DNA from 3 places in the Micromonospora sp. HM134 genome. Region 3 is predicted to be linked to each of the others. Evidence: riboswitches for the same ligand, from Rfam matches in the RefSeq annotation. Region 3 holds a riboswitch; each other region holds the start of a gene.
What was found. A riboswitch is a leader RNA that binds a small molecule or an ion and turns the genes downstream of it on or off. The one in region 3 is predicted to bind cobalamin.
Positions count from the first base shown of each region.

Region 1: it holds a riboswitch for cobalamin, as region 3 does, so the genes downstream of both, FJK98_RS22070 (acyl-CoA thioesterase) here and bluB (5,6-dimethylbenzimidazole synthase) in region 3, are expected to answer to the same signal.
Region 2: it holds a riboswitch for cobalamin, as region 3 does, so the genes downstream of both, metE (5-methyltetrahydropteroyltriglutamate--homocysteine S-methyltransferase) here and bluB (5,6-dimethylbenzimidazole synthase) in region 3, are expected to answer to the same signal.

Region 1 is NZ_CP041061.1:5,132,943-5,140,229, forward strand. It holds gene FJK98_RS22050 (hypothetical protein) at 1-48, opposite strand, end outside; gene FJK98_RS22055 (Fur family transcriptional regulator) at 516-974, opposite strand; gene FJK98_RS22060 (superoxide dismutase) at 1,060-1,674, shown strand; gene FJK98_RS22065 (hypothetical protein) at 1,680-1,940, shown strand; cobalamin riboswitch at 1,997-2,129, shown strand; gene FJK98_RS22070 (acyl-CoA thioesterase) at 2,269-2,781, shown strand; gene FJK98_RS22075 (LysE family translocator) at 2,954-3,412, shown strand; gene FJK98_RS22080 (YcnI family protein) at 4,016-4,735, shown strand; gene FJK98_RS22085 (hypothetical protein) at 4,894-5,106, shown strand; gene FJK98_RS22090 (hypothetical protein) at 5,201-6,016, shown strand; gene FJK98_RS22095 (heavy-metal-associated domain-containing protein) at 6,185-6,400, shown strand; gene FJK98_RS22100 (cation-translocating P-type ATPase) at 6,445-7,287, shown strand, end outside.
Region 2 is NZ_CP041061.1:2,806,651-2,813,937, reverse strand. It holds gene FJK98_RS12425 (hypothetical protein) at 124-888, shown strand; gene FJK98_RS12420 (extracellular solute-binding protein) at 1,151-2,365, shown strand; gene FJK98_RS12415 (hypothetical protein) at 2,391-2,753, shown strand; gene FJK98_RS12410 (HNH endonuclease family protein) at 3,077-3,754, opposite strand; cobalamin riboswitch at 4,050-4,263, shown strand; gene metE (5-methyltetrahydropteroyltriglutamate--homocysteine S-methyltransferase) at 4,377-6,614, shown strand; partial or broken gene FJK98_RS34810 (ECF transporter S component) at 7,093-7,233, shown strand.
Region 3 is NZ_CP041061.1:2,960,418-2,967,704, reverse strand. It holds gene FJK98_RS13060 (cell wall metabolism sensor histidine kinase WalK) at 1-318, shown strand, start outside; gene FJK98_RS13055 (methyltransferase) at 337-1,245, opposite strand; gene FJK98_RS13050 (hypothetical protein) at 1,392-2,462, opposite strand; gene FJK98_RS13045 (TetR/AcrR family transcriptional regulator) at 2,565-3,164, shown strand; gene FJK98_RS13040 (hypothetical protein) at 3,264-3,707, opposite strand; gene FJK98_RS13035 (hypothetical protein) at 3,904-4,467, opposite strand; gene FJK98_RS13030 (hypothetical protein) at 4,540-4,881, opposite strand; gene bluB (5,6-dimethylbenzimidazole synthase) at 4,956-5,600, opposite strand; cobalamin riboswitch at 5,637-5,837, opposite strand; gene FJK98_RS13020 (SDR family oxidoreductase) at 5,938-6,828, opposite strand; gene FJK98_RS13015 (TetR/AcrR family transcriptional regulator) at 6,910-7,287, shown strand, end outside.

The DNA.
Region 1 (7,287 bases), 2.2 Mb from region 3:
CCTGAGCTGCGCCACCATAGCGTCGAGCTTCTTCTTCCGACCGAACATCCTGACCCCTCCCTCACCGGTGCCGGGATCTCGGCCTGACGCCTCGCCACCATCGCGATCATACGTCGCCAGTCATTCCCTTCCGACCCAGGCGTCCCAGCGCTTTCAGGAGCATCCCCTCGAACAACGACCACTGGGCATCCGAAAGCAACATGCCTAAGCATCAAACGTTGCGCGCATTGACATGACCCCGAACGAGATCCGCCAGATCGTAGGCGATGCGCGGCTACTCGCAGTGTGTGCAGGTCGGCTTCCGTGACGACGTGGCGGAGCCGAGGCTGGTCCGCCAGCAGCGCCTGCGCATCCGTGCGGTCTTCGAGTTGTGTGTTGGCAGGTGCCGTCGCGCGGAGGGCCAGCGAGCAGCTGCCGGTCGGCCCGCCGCGGTTGCGCAACCCGGTGCGGAGAGGCGTGCCGGGCCCCGGGTCCGACCGACACCGGGGCGGGGGGTGTGCCGGCGGGTGCGGTCCTCAGCGGGCCGTTGTTCGGCACCGCGCACGCCGCCCGTAGACCACGTCACCGCTGGGCTGGCCGGATAGTTCCGTGTTGATCCCGACAGCGCGGGCGGCGGCCACGCTCGCCGCGATGGCTTCGGCCGGCAGTTGCCGCCGGTCGCCGCGGGTGCCGCAGACGGCGTGGTGATGGGCGTCGTCGGCGAGGCCGAAGGTCGTCGTCCTGCCGACCGGCACGGTGTGGGCGATGCCCAGCTCGACCAGTTGCTGCAGCACCGGATGCACGGTTGACAGTTCCACGGCCACACCACGGGCGAGCAGGGCTTGATACAGCTCGTTCACGGTGAGGTGCCCGCGGCCACCTACGGCGTGGGCGAGTTGGTCGAGCGCTCCGCGCCGGGCTGCGGTGTTGCGCAGGCCAGCGCGGCGTAATCGCTGCATCGCGGGGTTCACCCGCTCGGTCTCCGATGTGGTCAACCGCCGCTCCTCGCCGCACGATCACCAGTTCTATTGCAAGATAGTGGCAAGAGCGTAAGATTGGCAGCAAGTCCGAGGAGTTCTGATGGCGGTCTACACCCTGCCCGATCTGCCCTACGACTACGGCGCGCTGGAGCCGGCCATGTCGGGGCAGATCCTGGAGCTGCATCACGACAAGCACCACGCCGCGTACGTCAAGGGCGCCAACGACGGCCTGGAGCAGCTCGCCGAGGCCCGAGCGAAGGGAGACTTCTCGACCCTGGTCGGCCTGGAGAAGACGTACGCGTTCAACCTGTCCGGGCACGTACTGCACTCGATCTTCTGGAACAACCTCTCCCCGGACGGCGGTGACCGTCCCGACGGCGAGCTGGCCGCCGCGATCGAGGAGCACTTCGGCACGTTCGACGCGTTCGCCGGGCAGCTGTCCGCCGCCACCAAGGGCGTGCAGGGCTCCGGATGGGGCGTGCTTGCCTGGGAACCACTCGGACAGCGGCTGATCGTGGAGCAGGTCTACGACCACCACGGCAACGTCGGCCAGGGCTCCGTTCCACTGCTGGTCTTCGACGCCTGGGAGCACGCCTACTACCTGCAGTACCGCAACGTCCGGCCGGACTACGTCGACCGGCTGTGGAACCTGGTCAACTGGCCGGACGTGATCGCCCGCTTCGACGCCGCCCGCGCCACCACGCCAAAGATCTGATCGGCGTGACCAGCCCCACCCCGGCAGCGGCCGAACTGGTCCAACGCGCCGCCGGGGTCATCGCGGCCAAGCACCGCGGTGACCTCGGCGGCGCCGAGGAGCTGCTCGCCGCGTTCGGTTCCGAGCAGGCCAAGAGCCTCGGCTTCTACCTGCTGGCCGATCTGAGCCTCGGGCTGCTCCGCGCGCAGAGCGGCCAGTCCATGGACGATCTCGTGCGGGAACTGTCCCTGCTCGTCGCCGTCACCGCCACTCCGCCCGACAGCTGACGGCGGTGGTCATCCGGTCGGTGCCGCCGGCACCACCAGACGTGCCGACGGCACCGACCGGTGGGAATCCGGGACTGCCCCGCAGCGGTGAGTGGGAACGACCGCCGTCACCAGCACTGGGCCGCACGGCCTGGGAAGCGACGGCCAGTAGGAGATCCGGCATCCGGATCACGCCCACGAGTCCGAAGACCTGCCCGCGCTGCGCATCCACGAGGTGGGTGCGCTGCCGTCGACCTCGCGGGCGGGTCGGGCGGGTGATGCGCTGCGGCGTGTCCTCGACGTGCGTGCCGGCTGGTCGGTCGGTGTGCTTCCCGAGGACGGATGAACCATGCACGAGAGCACCACACTCACCGGCCGGCCCCCGTCGGCGTCACGGCTGACCCTGTCGCAGATCATGGACCAGCACCACACCAACCTGATGGGCACCGTCCACGGCGGTCGGATCCTCAACCTCATCGACTCCGTCGCCGGAGTGGTCGCCGCCCGACACTCCGACGGCCCGGCGGTCACCGCCGCCATCGACGAGACCGCCTTCCTACGGGCCGTACGGGTCGGCGACGTCGTGCACGTCGATGCCCGGATCACCTGGGCCGGCCGCAGCTCGATGGAGGTCGCCGTCAAGGTCAGCGCGGACCGTTGGGACCGGGCGGTACCGCCGGTGGACGTGGCCACCGCCCACCTGGTGATGGTCGCCGTCGACGACGACGGTCAGCCGCGAGCCGTGCCGCCGCTGCTGCCGGAGACCGATGGTGACCGGCGTCGTTACCGGGAGGCGCAGATCCGGCGGGAGCACCGGCTCGCTCTTCGGCGGGCGTTGCTCGACGGTGCTGAGGAGGGCTGAGTGGTGCTCGGGCTGTCCGTGGCCACCCTGGCCGGCTACCTTGCCGCCATCGCCGTCCTCATGGTCACTCCTGGGCCGGACATGATGTTCGTCCTGGCCAATGCGACCCGCTACGGCGCCCGGGCCGGCGCGGTCGCCGCGCTCGGGGTCGCGGCCGGGCGAGGCGGTACATGTGGCGACGGTGGTCTGTGGTCTCGCCGCAGTGGTCTCCGCGTCGCCGGTGTTGTTCGCCGCGATCCGCTGGGCCGGGGCGGCGTATCTGATCGTCCTCGGGGTTCGGGCCCTCCGCGACGGCAGGGCGACGGCTTCCACCACGGCGCAGCGGAACAGCCGCAGTGGCGGGGCGTTCCTCCGCGGGTTGGTGACCAATCTCCTCAACCCCAAGATGATCCTGTTCAGTGTGGCTTTCCTGCCGCAGTTCGTCAGCCCGGCGACTGGCGACGTGACGGCGCAGCTGGTGCTCCTCGGTGCGATCTTCGTCGTGGTGCAGCTCACCGTCGATGTCACTCTCGGAGCCGGGGCGGGCAGGTTCGCCGGCCGGGTGACCGACGGTCGGTGGTCTCGGCGGATCAGCCGGGTCTGCGCGGTGGCCTTCATCGCCCTGGGTGTCCGCCTGGCCACCAGCGGATGACCGCGCTGTCCCACGGCTGGTCCCGGATCGGCGGCCCGCCGTGGTCCGGTCGTCGGCGCTGTGCGGAGTCCCCGTGCCCGACGACCGGCACGGGGACCCCGCAGTCAGGCCGCAGCCGACGGTGGTTGACCGGCGGTGTTCGCCACCACTACACCTCCGCCGCCGTCATCGCCGATGGCACGGCCCCGCCTGCCGGGGATCCGGTGGCCGACTACGTCCCCACCGGCCGGCCGGGCCACCGTCTCCCCCACGTCTGGCTCGACCCGGAACAGACCCGGTCCACCCTCGACCTGGTCGCAGGCGACGGTTTCATCCTGCTCGCCGGCCCGACGCGGCCTGGGCCTCGACTGCGGCCGAGCAGCAGAAGGTCGGGTTTCCACTGACCGTCCACCACCTCGACCGAGTGATGTCGCCATCTGCGCGAACGGTCTTCCTCGACCAGTGCGGCCTGCACGACACCGGTGGCCTTCTGGTGCGACCGGACGGCCACATCGCCTGGCACACCCCCACACGCCACCCGACGGCCTCCCCACCATGATGAACATCGTGCGATAGCCGCCGCTGAAGGCCAGCGAAGGCACGCCCAGCAGGAGGAGATGAACGATGCGACAGCATGTACCGGGCCGGATCGCCCTGGCGTTGCTCGCGGGAGCGGCGGTCGCGATCGCGCCGGTCGGCCCGGCGCAGGCGCACGTCTCGGTAAGCCCCGCCCAGGCCGCGCCAGGTGGATTCACCACCCTGACGTTCCGGGTGCCCAACGAGCGCGCCGAAGCGCCGACGACAAGCGTACGCATCGTGATGCCCGAGACCACACCGATCACCTCGGCGGCGGTCCACAAGCTGGCCGGGTGGCGGGCGACCGTCGAGGACGGCCCACTCGCCGCGCCGGTCAAGGTCGGCTCGGCAACGGTGACCGAGGCGATCACCTCGGTGACCTGGACGGCGGCAACCGCCGAGGACGCCATCGACGGCAACCAGTTCCAGGAGTTCAGCGTCTCCGTGGGCCCGTTGCCCACGACCGGCGACCGGATCGTGTTCAAGGCTCTCCAGACGTACGCCGACGGCGTCATCTCCCGCTGGATCGAGGAACCCCCGGCCGGCGGCCCCGAGCCGGAGAACCCCGCCATCGTCCTACGCCTGACCGAGGCTGCGGCCAGCGGCGTCGACGAACACGGGATGCCGATCACCGCACCCCCGCCGACGGCCGCCGCCGACCGGCCGGCCGGGGTCGCGCTGGCTGTCGCCGTGGCCGGTGTCGTCCTCGGTGCCGCGGCGCTCCTGTTGGGACTACTCAATCGGACACTCGGGAAGCCACGTCGGTAGCCCGACCACCCACACAATCAGAGGTAGTCGGACAGCACCACCACCGGGTTCCCACCCCGTCAGGAATAGTCGCCCGCTGACAAACACTGATCGGTCACGGCAGGAACGCATAGACCCTCCCTAGCCTGAACAACGACGTCCGACGAGTGGAGGCTCACATGGCAGCCGACGGCCTGGTACACGTGCTCACCCTGTGCGGCAACTGCAACTGCGGATGCCCGGAGCTGTACATCGACCCCGCAGCGCCGGCCGAGCAGCGAGTCGTCATTACCGATGATTTCGGCAACGCGATCCGACTCAGCGGCGGCCAGCTCAGCGACATCGTCGGCCTCGCCCGCTCGGGCGCGCTGGACGACGTGGCCTCCGCCTAGATTGACGTCCGACATCCCCGGCACCCGATGCTGGGTGATGAGCCACCGCCCCTCGGACGCCATCGACGACCGGTCGCCAGGTCCCCGCCGGACTATGCTCGATCCGATCTCCGGCAACCCATGGCTCACCGGGTGGTGGCCGCAGCGGGCTGTGCACCAGATCGACGTTCCGGGCTTCCGAATGGTGCTGCTCGGTCCCTGCCCCCTGTCACCCCGACTCCTCACCGAGCAGGTCAGCCGGGCTGTGCGGCGTCATGCGTTCGGCGCGCTCGCCCGACTGCCCGGCAGCTACCTCACCTTCGTCCGCGCGCCGTACGGCACGTACGTTGCCGGCGATGTGGCGGGAGTCTGCCGGCTCTGGCTCGGTGATGGGGTCGCCGGCACTCGACCCGGGCCCACCGCGGTACTCCTGCCCGAGGCTACCGGGGCGCTTCTGTACGACGACGGAGCGGTTCGCCACGAGCGGTACTGGACGCCACCCGCCGCCGAGACAGCGGCCACCATCACGGGACCGCTCGTCGCGCACCGGCTGCGGATGGCCGTGCGCTGCCGACTCGACCTGCTCGGGTCAAGCCAGCAGCACTCGGGCCGCATCGCCCGCCGGCTCGCCGAGGGCGAATCGGTCGGCTTGAGCACCTCGATGCTGCTCTCTCCCACCGGGCTGGAAGAGATCCTCGGACCCGGGCCGGCGCCGCACCGTATGGTCGGGCGGAACGGCAAGGCAGACCGTCTCCGGCTCGTACGTGCCCAGTCATCTCCCTTTTCCGGGTCGGCTGACTTGTGCGTGCACCGCCCCCTTCTCGACGCCCATGTGATGGAGGCTGCCCTCGCCACCCGAGAACGCGACGTCCGGCGCGGCGCACTGCGCCGCGAGACGATGCTGGTTCTCGATCAGATGTCGAGTGAATGACCACGTTCTGCTGAACCGCGTCGACATTTCCCGCGTACCATGGTGCGGAGCCGGGACACGCCACCGCAGGACCATCCGCGGTGTGCCACCCAGGGTCGACACCAGGGCAGGGTGCCGCCCCCGTTCTCCGCCGCACATCGTGCGGATCCGGCTGACTCGAAAGAGGTCATCGTGCAATCCACGTACCAGGTTCGGGGTATGACCTGCGGGCACTGCGCCCAGTCCGTCACCTCCGAACTCACCGCATTGTCGGGCGTTCAGACCGTCGAGGTCGATGTCGAGGCGGGCCGTGTCACCATTCGCAGCGCCGAGGCGTTGCCGCTGGCCGAGGTTCAGCGGGCGGTAGACGAGGCCGGCTTCGAACTGGCCGGCAGCCCCGCGTGACCACCACCGTTGACCAGCTGCTCACATCGCTGACGATCGGGGGCATGACCTGCGCGGCCTGCGCCAACCGCATCGAGCGCAAACTCAACCGGATCGACGGCGTACGGGCCACGGTCAACTTCGCCACCGCCACCGCCACGGTGGAGCACACCCCGGCGGTAGCGGTGCCGGAGTTGGTAGCGACCGTAACCGCGATGGGCTACACCGCCCGGCCGCCCGCGCCGACGACCATTGCCCAGGACGACGACCAGGCCAGCAACGACATGGGGCGACGGCTGCTCGTCGCGGCGGCGTTCGCCGCCCCGGTAATGGTGATCTCGATGACACCAGCCGCCCAGTTCCCGTACTGGCAGTGGGTGGTCGCCACGCTGACCGCGCCGGTCGTGGCCTGGGCGGGTTGGTCGTTCCACCGGGCGGCGCTGATCAACGCCCGCCACGGCGCCGCCACGATGGACACGCTGGTCTCCCTCGGCGCGTTGGTGTCCTTCCTGTGGAGCCTGTGGGCGCTGCTGGGCACACCCGCCGGTCGGCCAGGCCTGCGGATGAGCCTGTCCTGGTTTTCCGGGCACGACCACCCGCTTTATTTCGAGGTCGGCGCGGCTCTGGTGACGTTCCTGCTGGCCGGGCGCTGGCTGGAGGCGCGGGCCCGGTACCGGGCCGGTTCGGCCGTGCGTTCGCTCGCTCAGTTGGGCGCGAAGGACGTCGCCGTCCTCGACGCGAATGGCACCGAGCGGCGAACCCCGGTCACCGACCTGCGGGTCGGTGATGTGTTCGTGGTCCGCCCGGGCGAGAAGATCGCCACCGACGGGGTGGTCGAGGCTGGTGTGAGCGCGGTCGACGTCGCCCTGCTGACCGGGGAGAGCGTCCCCGTCGAGGTGGGTCCCGGT
Region 2 (7,287 bases), 150 kb from region 3:
ATGGTCAGCACTGGCACCGTATGTGGCATGAGCGGTCGACGTGTCGGCTCGGAGGGGATATAGGGCATGGCAGAGCGACACTCACGCCGATCCGCACGGTCGAGCGGGAACAGCGACCGGCCGGTGAGCAGGCCGCCGGACCTGGTTGCCGCCGAGTACGTGCTGGGCCGCATGGTCGTCGAGCGGATGCCCTGGTACGCGGCGGACTGGCTCGCCGACGGGCACGACGGGCCGGCCCTGCGGGAAGTTGCCGGGCTCGACGGCACCGACACCCGACTGATCGGCGAGCTGCTCCCCGCCGCCCTCGACGAGATGGGCGTACGCGTTCCGTCCGCGGCGGAGGCCGCGGACACCTGGCTGGCCACGCTGGCGCAACGGCTGGTCGACGGTGCGATCGACGAACGCACCGTCAGCGAGCGTGTTTCCGCCTTCGTCTGCGAGCGTGGGGATCTCGACGAGATCCGACACAGTCCGTTCACGGACCTGCACGTGCTCGCCGACGAGTGGGATCAGGACGGGGAACGTGGCAACCGGGAACTGGCGAATTCGGTCCGTCTGCTGTGCCGTGACCACCTGTCCCGCGTGCCGGCCTCGCCGGGGGGTGACCTCACGAGCCTCGCCCACGGCAGCGCAGCACAGCGCACGGCCGGCCTTCGCCGGCTGCTCAACGCCTGGGATTTCATCGGCGTCCACGACCTGCGGGCGAACGTCGACGAGTACGACTGCCTGATCGCACCGCTGCTGTCGAGGCTGTCCGCCGGTGCCGGCGCGGGGGATCTCAGCGGGTACCTGGCGGCTGAGATCCGCGGCCACTTCGGGATGACCGTCGGCGACGTCGAGACCCGCGCCTTCGCGCGGCGTCTGCTGGCCTGGTGGGGCGCCGGGTAGAAGGTGGCCGGTCGACGTGGCGTGACGTGTCCCGCCGATCCGGCGGTCCGACAACGCCGCCTCGTCGCCGCATATCCCAGTGCCGATAATTGCGTCGGCACATGGGGTCACCGATGCCGTCCCTGCCGCTCGATCCGGTTTCCGACAGTACGAGCTTCGCCGACCGCTCCCGCCCGGCCCGGCATTTATCAGCGCCAAAGCGTAACGTGATGAATGACTCGTTGCGTACGTGTGACCGGCCTGGATCGAAGGAGTCCGCACCATGCCCGAGCAGTACTCGCGGCGCTCCTTTCTCAGCGGGGTGCTGACCTGCGGCGCAGTGAGCGCTTCGGCGGTCTACCTGCTGCCGGGCGGACACCGCCCGCCACCGGTGGAGCTTCGGCTCGCCACCGGGGCCGACCCCACCGGGGCACGGAAGCTGCTGATGGACATGTGGAACCAGGCCAACCCCGATACCCCGGCCCGGTTCACCGACGAGGTCGAGGGTGGATCAGGCGATGAACGCACGAGGCTGTTGACGGCGGCCCGCAATGGCAGTGCCGACATCCTCAACCTGGACGTCGTCGACATCCCCGAGTTCGCCGCGCAGAAGCTGATCACCCCGATCCGGTTGACCGACCCGAACTTCCTGACGTCGGTGAAGGATCTCCACCAGGTCGACGACACCTCGAACAGCTACTGGGCCGCGCCGCTCAACACCGATGTCGGCATGCTGTTCTGGCGCGACCCCGGGACCGAGCAGCCCGATGTGGTGAACTTGTCGACGGTCCTCGGCACCCTTGCCGACAAGGGCTCGTTCGTCGGCCAACTGCGCCCCAACTCGTCCAACTACAACGAGGGTTTCCTGGTCAACATCCTGGAGCACGCGCTGTCGGTGAACACTGACCTGCTCAGCGCGACCGGTGAGATCCTGTTCGAGCTGAAACCCTGGCAGAGAGCGCTACAACCGTTGCAGGCGGCCATCGTGGCCGGGAAGGTCAATCGCTCCAGCGACGAGAACGCCAGCCTGGACACGTTCGTGGAGGGCCGGCCGACGTTCATGCGCAACTGGCCGGTGAAGTACCGCGAACTCCAGCAGCGTAAAGACCCTGACCTGCTGGCCGGGAAGATCAAGGTGTACCCGCTGACGTCCGGGGTGCTCGGCGGCCAGAGCCTCGCCCTGGCGCGTGCCTGTCCCCACCCCGACCAGGCCCTCCGGTTCATCAACTTCATGACCGGCACCGCAGCCCAGAAGGTCCTCGCCGGGCACGGCTTCGCCCCGACCCTGGCCGAGGCCTACAACGACAGGAACCTCCAGGCGGTCATCCCGCACCTGGAAGCACTACGTGGTGCGGTGGAGAATGCCCGGCCCCGGCCGATGCACCCGGGATACCGCGCGTTCGCCGAGGTCTTCGTCGACCACGTCGCCCGGATGCTCCGCGGTGAGTCCGACCTGACCTCGGAGTTCATCGCCGCCATGAAGGCGGCGCTCGCATGACCGGAGACCGGGTGGAGGAGGGTCCGTGAAGGTCGAGCCGTGGCAGGTGCCGATCCTGGTGATGGCCGGGATCATCCTGGCGGAGTTGGTGATCAGGGTGATTCCGCGCCGTTGGACGGCACACCTGGCCAGGCAGCAGGTCCGCACGGTGGCGCTCGGCGGGCTGGCGGTCCTGGTCATCGTCGTCGGGGTGTTGGCGCTCGGCCCGGACCTGGCCGACCAGATCGCCAGCGTGGCGGCAGCCGTCGCCGGGCTGGTCGCGCTCTGGCTGACCTACCGGTCGTACCAGTTGCAGACCGCCGCGAGCCCGGACGCCGCGGCCGGCCCGGCGCGGGACACCGCGGAGCCGGAGGCCGCGGGCACCACCGGGCAGCCGCCCGGTCGGTGAACGGCTGTCGTGTCGGCAGTTACCGGAGGGACGCGCCAGCGGCGCTGTTGGCAGGCCGTGTCGTGCTTCGGCAGGTGCCCGTGCACCAGGTACGCGGTGACGATGTCCGTCAGGCAGGCGTTGGCCTGGCCGCTGAGGAGCGGCACTCCTAAAGCGTCCTAGGACATCGGGGTGGCGGGGGTGCTGCGGGTCCTGGTCAGGTCGAGGTGTCGCCACGGTGAGCGGCTTCCCCGAAGCCCTCGGCGGGACTGCCGGCCCCCCTGCACGTTGCCGCTCCGGTCACCCGGTGCGTTGCCCGACGCAGCCGCTGATCGGGCGGGCGGTCAGGAGGAGCAGGTGTTGAGCATGGTCTGTAGGGCGGACTTCTCCGACGATTGCAGCCGCAGGCCCCAGGTGTACTTCACGGTGATCCACATTTTGCTGTAGGTGCACCGGTACGACGACAGGGGAGGCTGCCACGTGGAGGGGTCCTGGTCGCTCTTGGACTGGTTGACGTTGTCGGTCACCGCGATCAGCTGCGGGCCGGACAGGTCGTTGGCGAAGCTCTGCCGGCGGCTGGTCGTCCAGGAACTCGCCCCGGAGCGCCACGCCTCCGCCAGAGGGACCACGTGGTCGATGTCCACGTCCGACGCGGCGGTCCAGGTCGCCCCGTCGTACGGGCTGTACCAGCGCCCCGACGTGGCCTGGCAGGAGGAGTTGACCACGACCGACGTGCCGTCGCGTTTGAGGATCTGCTCACGGGTGTCACAGCTGCCGCTGACGGTGATCCAGTGCGGGAACAGGTCCCGGGAGTAGCCGCTGGTGGAGCCCTCGGCGGCGACGGTGAGGGCGTTGAGCTGCGCCTGCGCGGTCGCCTTCGACGGGATCCCCGGCGGCGTCGCCGACGCCGTCCCCCCGATGCCCGCCGAGAGGGCTGCGCCGACGAACGTGGCTAGTGCCAAGGTCACGGCACGCACCCGGGGCCGGGCCGGCCCGGACGTCTTCGTGGTCGGTCCTGACATGCCACGCCTCCCGGTCACCATCGACGACAGATGCAATCATCATCCTCGATGGAAGGTGACAGCGGGATGGCATCCGCGTGAAGACCCGCCCGGAGGGCCCGACCTGAGTCGGGAGTCACTCGGCGTCGGGCCGACTTCCCGGGAGTCGCCCCGAACCCGCTCCTGAGCAGTGATGCACGGAAGCGCAATGCGGAACTGCGTACTGGACGGCAAACCGAACGCCCCTGTCCCAGCAGAGTCGAACTCCTGACCTTCTGATCCGCACCCCGGGCCGAGGCATCGTCGTGGTGCCCGTAGGATCGCGGGCAGTGCTGGTTCGTCTCTCCCGTGCGCGGGTGAGACGTCGTAAGAGGGAACCCGGTGTGAGACCGGGACTGCCCCGCAGCGGTGAGTGGGAACGACCGCCGTCAACGAAGCACTGGACCGCAAGGTCTGGGAAGCGACGGCCAGTAGGCGACCCTGTGTCACGCCCACGAGTCCGAAGACCTGCCAGCGCTGCGCGTGCCGCCGGTGCGCGCCGTCGGCGGCCTCTCGGGAGGGCCAGGGCGGAATGCCGGTTACGCCGTGGCGTATCCGTCTTCCTCTCGGGTGGTCGTCGGACACCGCGAGGGAAGGACCATCTGTGACCACCTCATTCGGGCAGAGCACCGTGCTCGGCTATCCCCGTATCGGCGCCCACCGCGAGTGGAAGAAGGCCGTCGAGGCGTACTGGGCCGGCACGCTGGACGCCACCGAGTTGGAGGCCGTGGCCGTCGGGCTGCGGGCCGAGGTGTGGCGGACGCTGCGCGACGCCCGCCTCGATGCGATCCCGTCCAACACGTTCTCCTACTACGACCACATGCTCGACACCGCCGTCGCGGTGGGGGCGGTCCCCCGCCGGTTCGCCCGGCTCGGCCTCGGTCGACTCGACACCTACTTCGCCATGGCCCGTGGTGTCGATGCCGCACCAGCGCTGGAACTCACCAAGTGGTTCGACACCAACTACCACTACCTGGTGCCGGAGATCGAGCCCGACACCGTGTTCGCGGCGGACCCGGCGAAGGCGCTGAGCGAGTACGCGCAGGCACGTGACCTGGGCATCGCCACCCGACCGGTGCTGGTGGGTCCGGCCACCTTCCTGCTGCTGGCCAAGGGCGACGATCCGTTCGCCCGGCTCGACGACCTGGTCGACACGTACGCCCGGATCCTCACCGCCCTGGCCGACGCGGGCGTGGCCTGGGTCCAACTGGACGAACCCGCCTACGTCGCCGACCGCACCACGGCCGAGATCGACGGCCTGCGGCACGCCTACCGACGTCTCGGGGAACTGCCACACCGTCCCCGGATCTTCGTCGCCACCTACTTCGGTGACCTCGGCGACGCCCTGCCGGCCCTGCTGGACACCCCGGTCGAGGCGATCGGCCTGGACCTGGTCGCCGGCCCGGGCAACCTGCACCGGCTCGCCGCCGCCGGTCCCCTGCGCGGCACGACCGTCGTCGCCGGCCTGGTCGACGGACGCAACATCTGGCGCACGGATCTGCGGGCGGCCGTCGCCGCCGGTGCCACGGTCGCCGGACTGGCCGACCACGTGGCGGTGTCCACCTCCTGTTCGCTGCTACACGTGCCGGTCGACCTGTCGGCCGAGACCCACCTCGACCCGGAGTTGTCCGCGCGGCTCGCGTTCGCCCGGCAGAAGGTCGACGAGGTGGTCCTGCTCGGGCGGGCGCTACGCGACGGCACCACCAGCCTGCCGGCCCCGTTGCCGCCCGCCCCGCCGGCGTGGCGGCACGACGACGTGCGCGGCCGGTTGGCGGCGTTGCGCCCTGCCGACCGGCACCGTGGCGACTACGCCGGGCGGGCCGCCCGCCAGCAGGAACGGCTGACGCTACCGGACCTGCCGACCACCACGATCGGTTCGTTCCCGCAGACCGCCGAGCTGCGCCGGGCCCGCGCCGCGCACCGCGCCGGCACTCTCGACGACGCCGGCTACACGCAGCGGATACGCGCCGAGGTGGAGCAGGTCATCCGGTTGCAGGAACGGCTGGGCCTGGACGTGCTGGTGCACGGCGAGCCGGAACGCAACGACATGGTCCAGTACTTCGGCGAACAACTCGACGGTTTCGCCGCCACCACCCACGGATGGGTGCAGTCCTACGGGTCCCGTTGCGTCCGACCGCCGATCATCCACGGTGACGTGGCCCGCCGGGCACCGATGACCGTCGCGTGGTCCACCTACGCCCAGTCGCTGACCGACCGTCCGGTCAAGGGCATGCTCACCGGCCCGGTCACCATCCTGGCCTGGTCGTTCGTCCGCACCGACCAGCCCCTGGCCGACACCGCCGACCAGGTGGCACTCGCGCTGCGCGACGAATGCCACGATCTGGAGGCCGCCGGCATCCGGATCATCCAGGTCGACGAACCCGCCCTCCGCGAGACCCTGCCGCTGCGTCGGGCCGACCAGAAGGCCTATCTGGACTGGGCGGTCGGCGCGTTCCGGCTGGCCACCGGCGGCGTCGCCGACGACACTCAGATCCACACCCACCTGTGCTACAGCGAGTTCGGTGAGGTGATCACCGCCATCGACGCGCTCGACGCCGACGTCACCAGCATCGAGGCGTCCCGGTCGAAAATGGAGGTTCTCGACGACCTGGCCGCGATCGGTTACCGCCGGGGCGTCGGCCCCGGGGTGTGGGACATCCACTCGCCCCGCATCCCACCCCACCACGAGGTGGTCGACGCGCTCCGCCGGGCCGTCACGGCCGTGCCCGCCCGACGGCTGTGGGTCAACCCGGACTGCGGCCTGAAGACCCGCACCTATCCCGAGGTCGAGGCGACCCTCCGACACCTCGTCGCCGCCGCCGCCGAGGTCCGCGCGAGCTGATCGGACTGTTCCGGGCGGACCTGCGGGATCCGCCCGGAACAGCGCGTCGAGTAGACCGGCCTCTCCGGTCCGCCGGCAAGATCGAGCGGCTCGGGAGATCATCGGAGTGCGTGGCGCGGTGTCGGTCCGGAAACGGTCGACGGTTGTCAGGTCCGTTGGGTGTCTGTCAGCTCCCTGATCCGTCTGTCGGCGTCACGCCGGGCCGCGCAGCAGCTCTGCGTGGCGTCGAGGATCTGCCGGATGTCGCTGAGCAGTTTGTTCAGGGCGTCTAACTGGCCGGTCCGCTCGGCTGGTTCCTCGATGATGCCCGCAGTCGCGGCACCGGAGGATGACCGATGGGGCCCTTGCGCTGGTGACGCTTGCACCGGAGTCTCCTTTTGCTGAGTCGCAAGAACTCGGCAGGGGCGGTGCGGTCGCACGCAGCACCGGATGTCGTGCTGTCGCCGATGGTCGACCCGCCCTCAGAAGGTCGCCGTCCACGGCCGTCACCTCGACGTTCGGCTGGGACACCGGGCGGGCGATCACGACGGCGGTGGCGGTCGTGCTGGCCGGCCCGGCGGTGCTGGCCGGACTGCGGCGGGCCGCCCGGCGGGCCGCGTTCGGCGCACCCGTCACCTTTGGCCGCACCCGCGCCGCAGCCGGCGGGGTGCGGTGCGACCGGACCCGGGTCCGT
Region 3 (7,287 bases):
GGCCAGGTCACGCTCTCCGCCCGGCACCAGGCAGCGTACGCCGAGATCGTCGTGGCCGACACCGGGCCGGGGATTCCGGAGGAACAGCGTGACCTCGTCTTCGAACGGTTCTGGCGGGCCGAGAAGTCCCGCAACCGGCGAACGGGCGGCAGCGGTCTCGGGCTCGCCATCGTCCGCAAAATCGCCGAGTCACACGGCGGCACCGCAGGGGTCGCCGGCGCCGCCGGGACGGGAGCGGTGTTCATCCTTCGCCTTCCGGCCGCATCCGGGCAGGCCGACCCGCCGCACGGAGCTGTCCCGCTCCCCGACCGACCCTGACCCCGCACCGCCGTGGGACTACCCCGGTCGGCGTCCCCATGCCGAGATGAGTGGCGCGAGGGTGAGGTCAAGGTCGCCGGCCGCGACGGCGGCCAGGTGCGCGTCGATCTCGGCGTCGGTGGCCAACCCCGCGGCGAGCAACTCGGCGCGGACCATCCGCACCGTAGCCGCCTCCAACCGGTCGCAGGCCACCCCGCCGACCGGGAAGCAGCCGGACGCGCCGACACCGACCAGGCCGGCCGCCCGCAACGCCCCCGGCAGCGTACGGCCGAAGCGCAGGTCCGCGCCCCGGCGGGTCAACAACTCCCGGACCGCCCGGCGTACCCGGTTGGCGCGCCGCTGTGCCGGGCCGACCTCGTCGAGGCAGGCCAGCGGCTGCAACTCGGTGTCGGCGTCCTCGACGAGAAGCCAGCCGCCGGGCCGCAACGCGGCCACCATCGTCGCCAACGCCCGGGCACGGTCGGGCACGTGGACGAGCACGAGCCGGGCGTGCACCAGGTCGAAGGTCCCCGGCTGCGGCGGCGGATCCGCGCCGATGTCGTGCCGGACCACCTCGTACCCACCTCGCGGGCCCAACCAGGCGGGATCGATGTCCGTGGCCAGCACGTGACCGGAGGGGCCGACGGCCGCCGCCAGCGCCTGCGGGATGTCGGGGCCACCGGCGCCGACCTCCCAGCAGCGCCAGCCCGCCCGTATTCCGAGCCGGTCGACGTGCCCCATGGTGACACCGTCGAACAGCTCAGCCAACCAGGTGAACCGCTCGCCAGCCTCCACCCGCGCGTTGTCGAGCAGATAGCGGCGATCCGGAGCAGACCCGCCGGGACGCGGTGCCGGGAGGCCGGACTCCCCGCCCGCCGGGTCCACCCGCCCGCCCACGGTCGGCTGCGGCTCGGACCCGGGGCCGGCGGGGGGCTTCGGTGAACTCACACCCCCATCCTCACGACCGACCGCCTCCGGTGCCAGTACGACGCCGGATGAAACCGGACACGGGACGAGCGGTCTCGTCGGGCCGTGCACGACGAGTCGGCGGCTCGCGGCCGGCGGCTGGCCGGTCACGGGGACCCGTCAGTGGTTCACCGCACCTGGTACGTGCCGCCGCACGCCTCGGCGAGGGTCGACCCGAACAGCGCCGCCGGAGTGTACGCGCCCGGCTTCCCCTGACCGTCCAGCAGCCGCCGGACCACCTCGGCGGGCACTGTCGCCGTCCAGGACTGGGCCTCGCCGACCCGCAGCCAGCCCTCGCGGATGCTGCCGTCCGGCCATTCCACGACGGCGTGGCCCCAGGAGTGCTCGCGGGGCTTCGGGCGGGCCCTGGTCGGTACCGTGGCGAGCCGTCGCCGCAGGAGGGCGCGCACCGGGCCGATCGCGAGCAGGGCGGTCGCCACGGGCAGCACCGCGCGCATCACCGGGGAGGACGGGGCCTCGCTCGATGCGGCGAGCACGTCCGCTGCGCCGCTGGCCCGCTGGGCGGCCATCAGCTCGCCGAGCGGCATGCCGGCGGTGGTCACCGTGGACCCGTCGGGAAGGACCAGTTTCATCGGGTCGCTGCCGAGACGGGCCGGGGCGAGTCGTCCGTCGCGGTACCGGCGGCCCTGGAACCGCCCACCGCCCTCGACTCCGGGGATGCCCTCCACGATCGTGGCGGCCAGGGCGTCGCCGACCACGCCGTCCTCGGTGGCCAACGAGGGCACCATGTCGACCCGGACCCGCCGGGGTGTCGGCCGCCCCTGGCAGAGCTTCACCACGACGCTCTCGGTGGCGGTCACGCCGAACCCGGCTCCCGTGACGGCCGTGCGCCCCGCTGTCGTCAACTCGCCGTGCCGGCCGAGGACCGCCGACACCGAGGCCAGATCGTTGGCGAGGTCGAGGTAGTGGCCGGTCGGGAGGCACGCGTCCAGCAGGGGCAGGGCCGTCTCGATGAACGGTCCGACGGTGTTGACCACCACGGCCGGCCGTTCCCGGCGGATCGCGGCCACGGTCTCGCGGACCGAACCGGCCACCATCGTCGGCAGCCCGCCGGTGGCGGCCTTGAGCCGTTCGGCGTCCCGGCCGACCAGCACCGGCTCGATGTTCCGTCGGCGCAGTTCGGCCGCGATAGCGCGCCCGCTGCGGCCGGTGCCGCCGAGGATCCACACGTCGGTCATGGCACAGCTCCGCCCTGGTGCGGCATCCGCCCCAGTGACGACACGCCGTGTCATCACCATACCGGCGACGACACGCGATGTCATCACGGCTACACTCGGATCATGGCCAGGTGGCGACCGGATGCCCGCGAGCGGCTGCGGCAGGCGGCGCTCGAACTCTTCGCCGAGCAGGGCTTCGCCGCGACCACGGTGCCGGCGATCACCGCGCGGGCCGGCCTGACGACGCGCACGTTCTTCCGGCACTTCGCCGACAAGCGCGAGGTGCTCTTCGCGGACGAGGCCGAGATCGGTGCCTACGCCAGGCAGATCATGGCCACGGCGCCCGCCGACGAACCGCTGGCGTTCATCGTCGCGGGCCTGCGCACGCTCGCCGAGACGTATTTCGAAGGTCGCAAGGACGACCTGCGGCAACGGCGCGCCATCGTGGCGTCCGACCCGGGGCTGCGCGAACGCGACCAGCACAAGCGCGCGATGCTGGCCCAGGTGATGCGGGACGGCTTCCGCGCCGGCGGCCTCGACCCGCTGCGGGCCGACCTGCTCGCCGAGACGGCGGGAACCCTGATGTACGTGTCCGTCGCCGCATGGCTCGACACCGACGACGGTCGCCGGCTCGCCGACATCATCGACACCGCACTAGCGACCTTGCGGACCGAGCTGGAAGGGCTGCCCACCTCGAACGGTCAGGTCGCCCCGGAAGGGTGAGTCCGGCACGAGCGGGTCCGACCCTGTCCGGATGCCGCCCGTCGGGTCCGGGCGTCGCCGCGACCGTACGTCAGGCCGCAGCGACGCCCACGTCCACGGCTATCCCTTGACGGTGACCTGGCGCTCCGCACAGGCAGCGATCAACCTGGGGACTGCGGCGGCGAGGTTGACCTGCCGCAACTTCACCGTCTCCGGCGCATCGCGCGGATCCTGCGCCCGTTGCGCCCGCTGCACCGTGCCCACCGCGAAGACCCCCGCGGACCGCAGATCCTCGTGCGCGGAACGCTGGAACAACTCCCCCACCCGCCGCACCTCGTCATCAGGGGCGACCTCGCCCTGCGCGGCCCGCACCACGAACCCGGCCGACCGACAGGCCGTCACCCCCGGATCCTCATCCTCCCGGTCAGCGAGCTGCCGGTACGCCACCGCACCACCGCCACCCAGGGCGAGCACCACGAGGGCCACCACCGACGGGATGACCCACCGACGTCGTCGCCGCGGCACCTCGACGGCGGGCCCGGCCCCGGAGTGGCCGTCAGTCACCCGAACGTCCTTTCTCGACTGTCCCAGCACAGGGGCGGAAAACTACCACCTCGACTCGCCCACTCCCCGACCGAGCCGAGTCGGCGCGGTAGCCGGCGGTGACCGACGTCCGGTCGGATTGCGGCCGTCGACCGCCCACGGGACCGTCTGCGGATTAACCACCTGCGCAGTCGTCGGTGCCGGTGGTCGAGGGGGTTCAGGCGGTCCACGGGGTGGTAGGGGCTGGCGTGATGCCGTAGTCGGCGAGCCAGCCGAGCAGGTCCTCGCGGTGGGCATGGACGAGTGAGCCACCGGTGAACCGGGGGTCGTCGGTGACCTCGGCGAGGACCTGCGGGGGTGGGAGGAACGAGCGTGCCGCCGCGTCGGAGGTGAACTCGGCCTCCGCCAGGATCAGACCATGCAGGGGCGGATCGAAGATGTCGATGCCCAGCGGCGGGACGCTCAGACGGGTCTTGGACAGCGTCGCGGCGGGCAGGCGGGCGAGCAGTTCGTACTCGGCCGGGGACAGGTAGACGTTCGTGATGAGTCCCTGGATGTGGCCCGGCCGCGCGGCGGGCACCTTCTGGGTGAGCTTGCACTCGCGGGATCCGTCGGCGGGGCTTTCGGCACGCCTGAGGCGCAGCCGGGTGCCTGTCAGGTACCGGTCGGTGATGCGACGGCTGGCGGTGACCGATGCCGGCAGCGGCGGTCCGGCCAGCAGGAACCGCCGCTCCCGCTCGATGCGCGCGTACTTCCCCTCGCGGACCGGCTCGGCTGTCATCGGACCTCATTCCGCCACCACAGCCTGTCCGGCGCACGCGCGGGTGGCGCGTACGCCGGACTCCGTAGGGCTCTACTGCCAGGGGCCGCTGCGGCAGATGAACTGGGTGGTGTCGCTGTACTGGGTGGTGCTGCCGTCGAAGTAGCTGTAGCTGGCCCGCACGGGACGGCCGAGGTTGCTGGCCGGGCAGCTGGCGAAGAGGGTCGACCCGGCGGTGAAGGTGCCGACGCTGCCGGAGTACCAGGTGATGGTCCAGGTCGTCGTTTCGGTGCTGCTGCCGTCGCAGTAGAACTGCGAGCCGCCGGACTCGCAGAAGGGCGCCGGGGCGGCGGCGAGGGCCGGGGTGGCACCGGCGGCGACGAGGCTCAGTGCGGCCAGGGCGGACGCGGCCAGGACCTTGACGGTGGTACGCATAGAACTCCTCCCAACGTAACCAGGCAATGACTCATTGCAACCGCAAACCTAGCAACTGCATAGACGTATCTGGATTAGCTGTTCGGTTGGTCGGTCGCCCGCTGCGGCCAGCGGTCGTGGTGCACCGCCTCGGCGAGGGGCCTGTGCCGCCGCCACCCGTGCCGTTCCAGGTCGGGCACGGCCGCCAGGTGGGTGACCGGCCCGACGCAGAGCCAGGCCACCGGCCGGATGCCGGCCGGCACGCCCAGCAGTTCGGCGAGGAACGACTCCCGGTAGAAGGACACCCACCCGACGCCCAGCCCCTCGGCGGTGGCGGCGAGCCAGAGGTTCTGGATGGCCAGGCAGACGGAGTAGAGGCCCGCGTCGGCGATGGCGTGCCGCCCGAGCACCGCCGGGCCCCCGCGCCGCGGGTCGTACGTGACGACGACCGACAGCGTCGACTCCAGCACCCCGTCGATCTTGATGCGCGCGAACCGGTCGGCCGCGGCACCGTCCAGGGTGGCGGCGAACGTCGCCCGCTCGGCCTGCACGTGCCGGTGGAACCGGCGGCGGACGGCAGGGTCCCGGACCAGGACGAAATCCCACGGCTGCGAGTAGCCGACGCTGGGCGCGGCGTGCGCGGCGTCGAGAATCCGGTGCAGGGTGCCGGCCGGCACCGGCTCCCCGGTGAACTCGGCCCGGACGTCCCGGCGGCGGTGGATGGCGTCGTAGAGTTCCACAGGCAGGCTCCCGCTGCGCTCGGCCCACCCCGGACGGGTGGGCGGTCGACGCGAGGCCGGTCTTCGGACTCCCGGATCAACGCCGACCCGTCCGCCTTCCCAGCCGTACGGCCAGTGGCTGCGCTCCTCGCGCCTGGACGGTCGCTCCCCGGTCACCGCGGCGGGCCCGTGCCGGATTCACACCGGCTTCCCGATTCTCCCCGCACCACGCGGGGCACCTCGCACGTTCGTGCCGCCGCCGATGCTACCGGTGGATCACGTACCTCGTGCCCGAGGTGGTCGCCGGATACGGCCCGGCAGCCGGGTGACGGTGGGCCGCTGACGCCGGCCTCGGCGTTCACCGGCTGGCGGTCGTCCGGCGACGGTTCCCGGTCGGGTAGTGCCTGCGCAGGTCGGAGGTCGTCATCCGGTCGAGCGTCCGGTCGGGGAGGATACGGGAGGCCCGGATGAGGAAGGCAGCCGTCGCGCCGATGGTGTAGCGGGTGCGGGGCCTGCGGTCGGTCACCGCCGCGGCGATCCGTTTCGCGGCGACGGTGGAGGTCACCCCGGCCCTGGTGAACGCCGCCACGTGGGAGGGTATCGCCTGCATCAGGGCGCCGTAGCGTTCGTTCTGCTCGGGGGTCATCGTGTCGTCGAGGCGACCGAGGGCGGCGAGGCCGACGCGGGACATCTCGGTCTGGACGCCGCCCGGCTCGACCACCACCACCTGCACGCCGTGGGGGGCCAGTTCGTTGCGCAACGCGTCGCTCATCGCCTCCATCGCGAACTTGCTGGCGGCGTACGGCCCGTAGCCGGCCATGGAGATCCTGCCGTTGAGGGAGCTGATGTTGACGACGCGTCCCCTGCCGCGCAGCAGGGCGGGAAGCAGGGCCTGGGTGACGGCGACGTGGCCGAAGAGGTTCACCTCGAAGATGCGCCGCCATTCGTGCAGCGGCATCACCTCGACCGGGCCGGCGCCGGGGACGCCGGCGTTGTTGACCAGCGCCCGCAGCGGCAGCGGGTCCCGCCCGACCCGGGCGGCGAGCGCGGCGACGTGGTCGGGGTCGGTGATGTCGAGGATCACCGGCTCGATGCGGTCGGCCCGCAGGGCCGTGGCGTCGCTGTCGCGTCGTACGCCGGCGAGGACGTGGAAGCCGCGGCGGGCCAGTTCCCGCGCGGTGGCCGCACCCATGCCGGTCGAGGCGCCGGTCACGACCACGAGTTCCCGAGTTTCAGTTGACGTTGTCATCTCTCTAGTCTGCGCCATTGAGATGACAACGTCAACCGAAGGAAGTGACCTGGTCGTCACCAGCGGACTAGCATCGTCCGCGTGACCAGCCGCGCCGAATCAGCCGCCGCCACCCGCCGCGCGCTGCTCGAATCGGCCGCTGAGCTGCTCGATTCCGGTGGCCTCGACGCGGTGACGCTGCGCGCGGTGGGAGCACGCGCGGGAGTGACCCGCGGAGCGCCCTACCGGCACTTCCCCGACAAGGAGAGCCTGCTGATCGCCGTCGGGACCCGGGCGTGGGACACGCTCGGCGACCGCATGCAGGCCCTCCGCGCCGACCCGGGCCTGTCCGCCGCCGAGAAGATCCGCGGCGGTCTCCTCGCGCTCATCGACGTCGGCCGCGTTCAGCCACACCTCTACCAGCTCATGTTCAGCAACCCGCCCGGCGATCCCACCGCACTCGCCCGGGCCGCCCAGCGG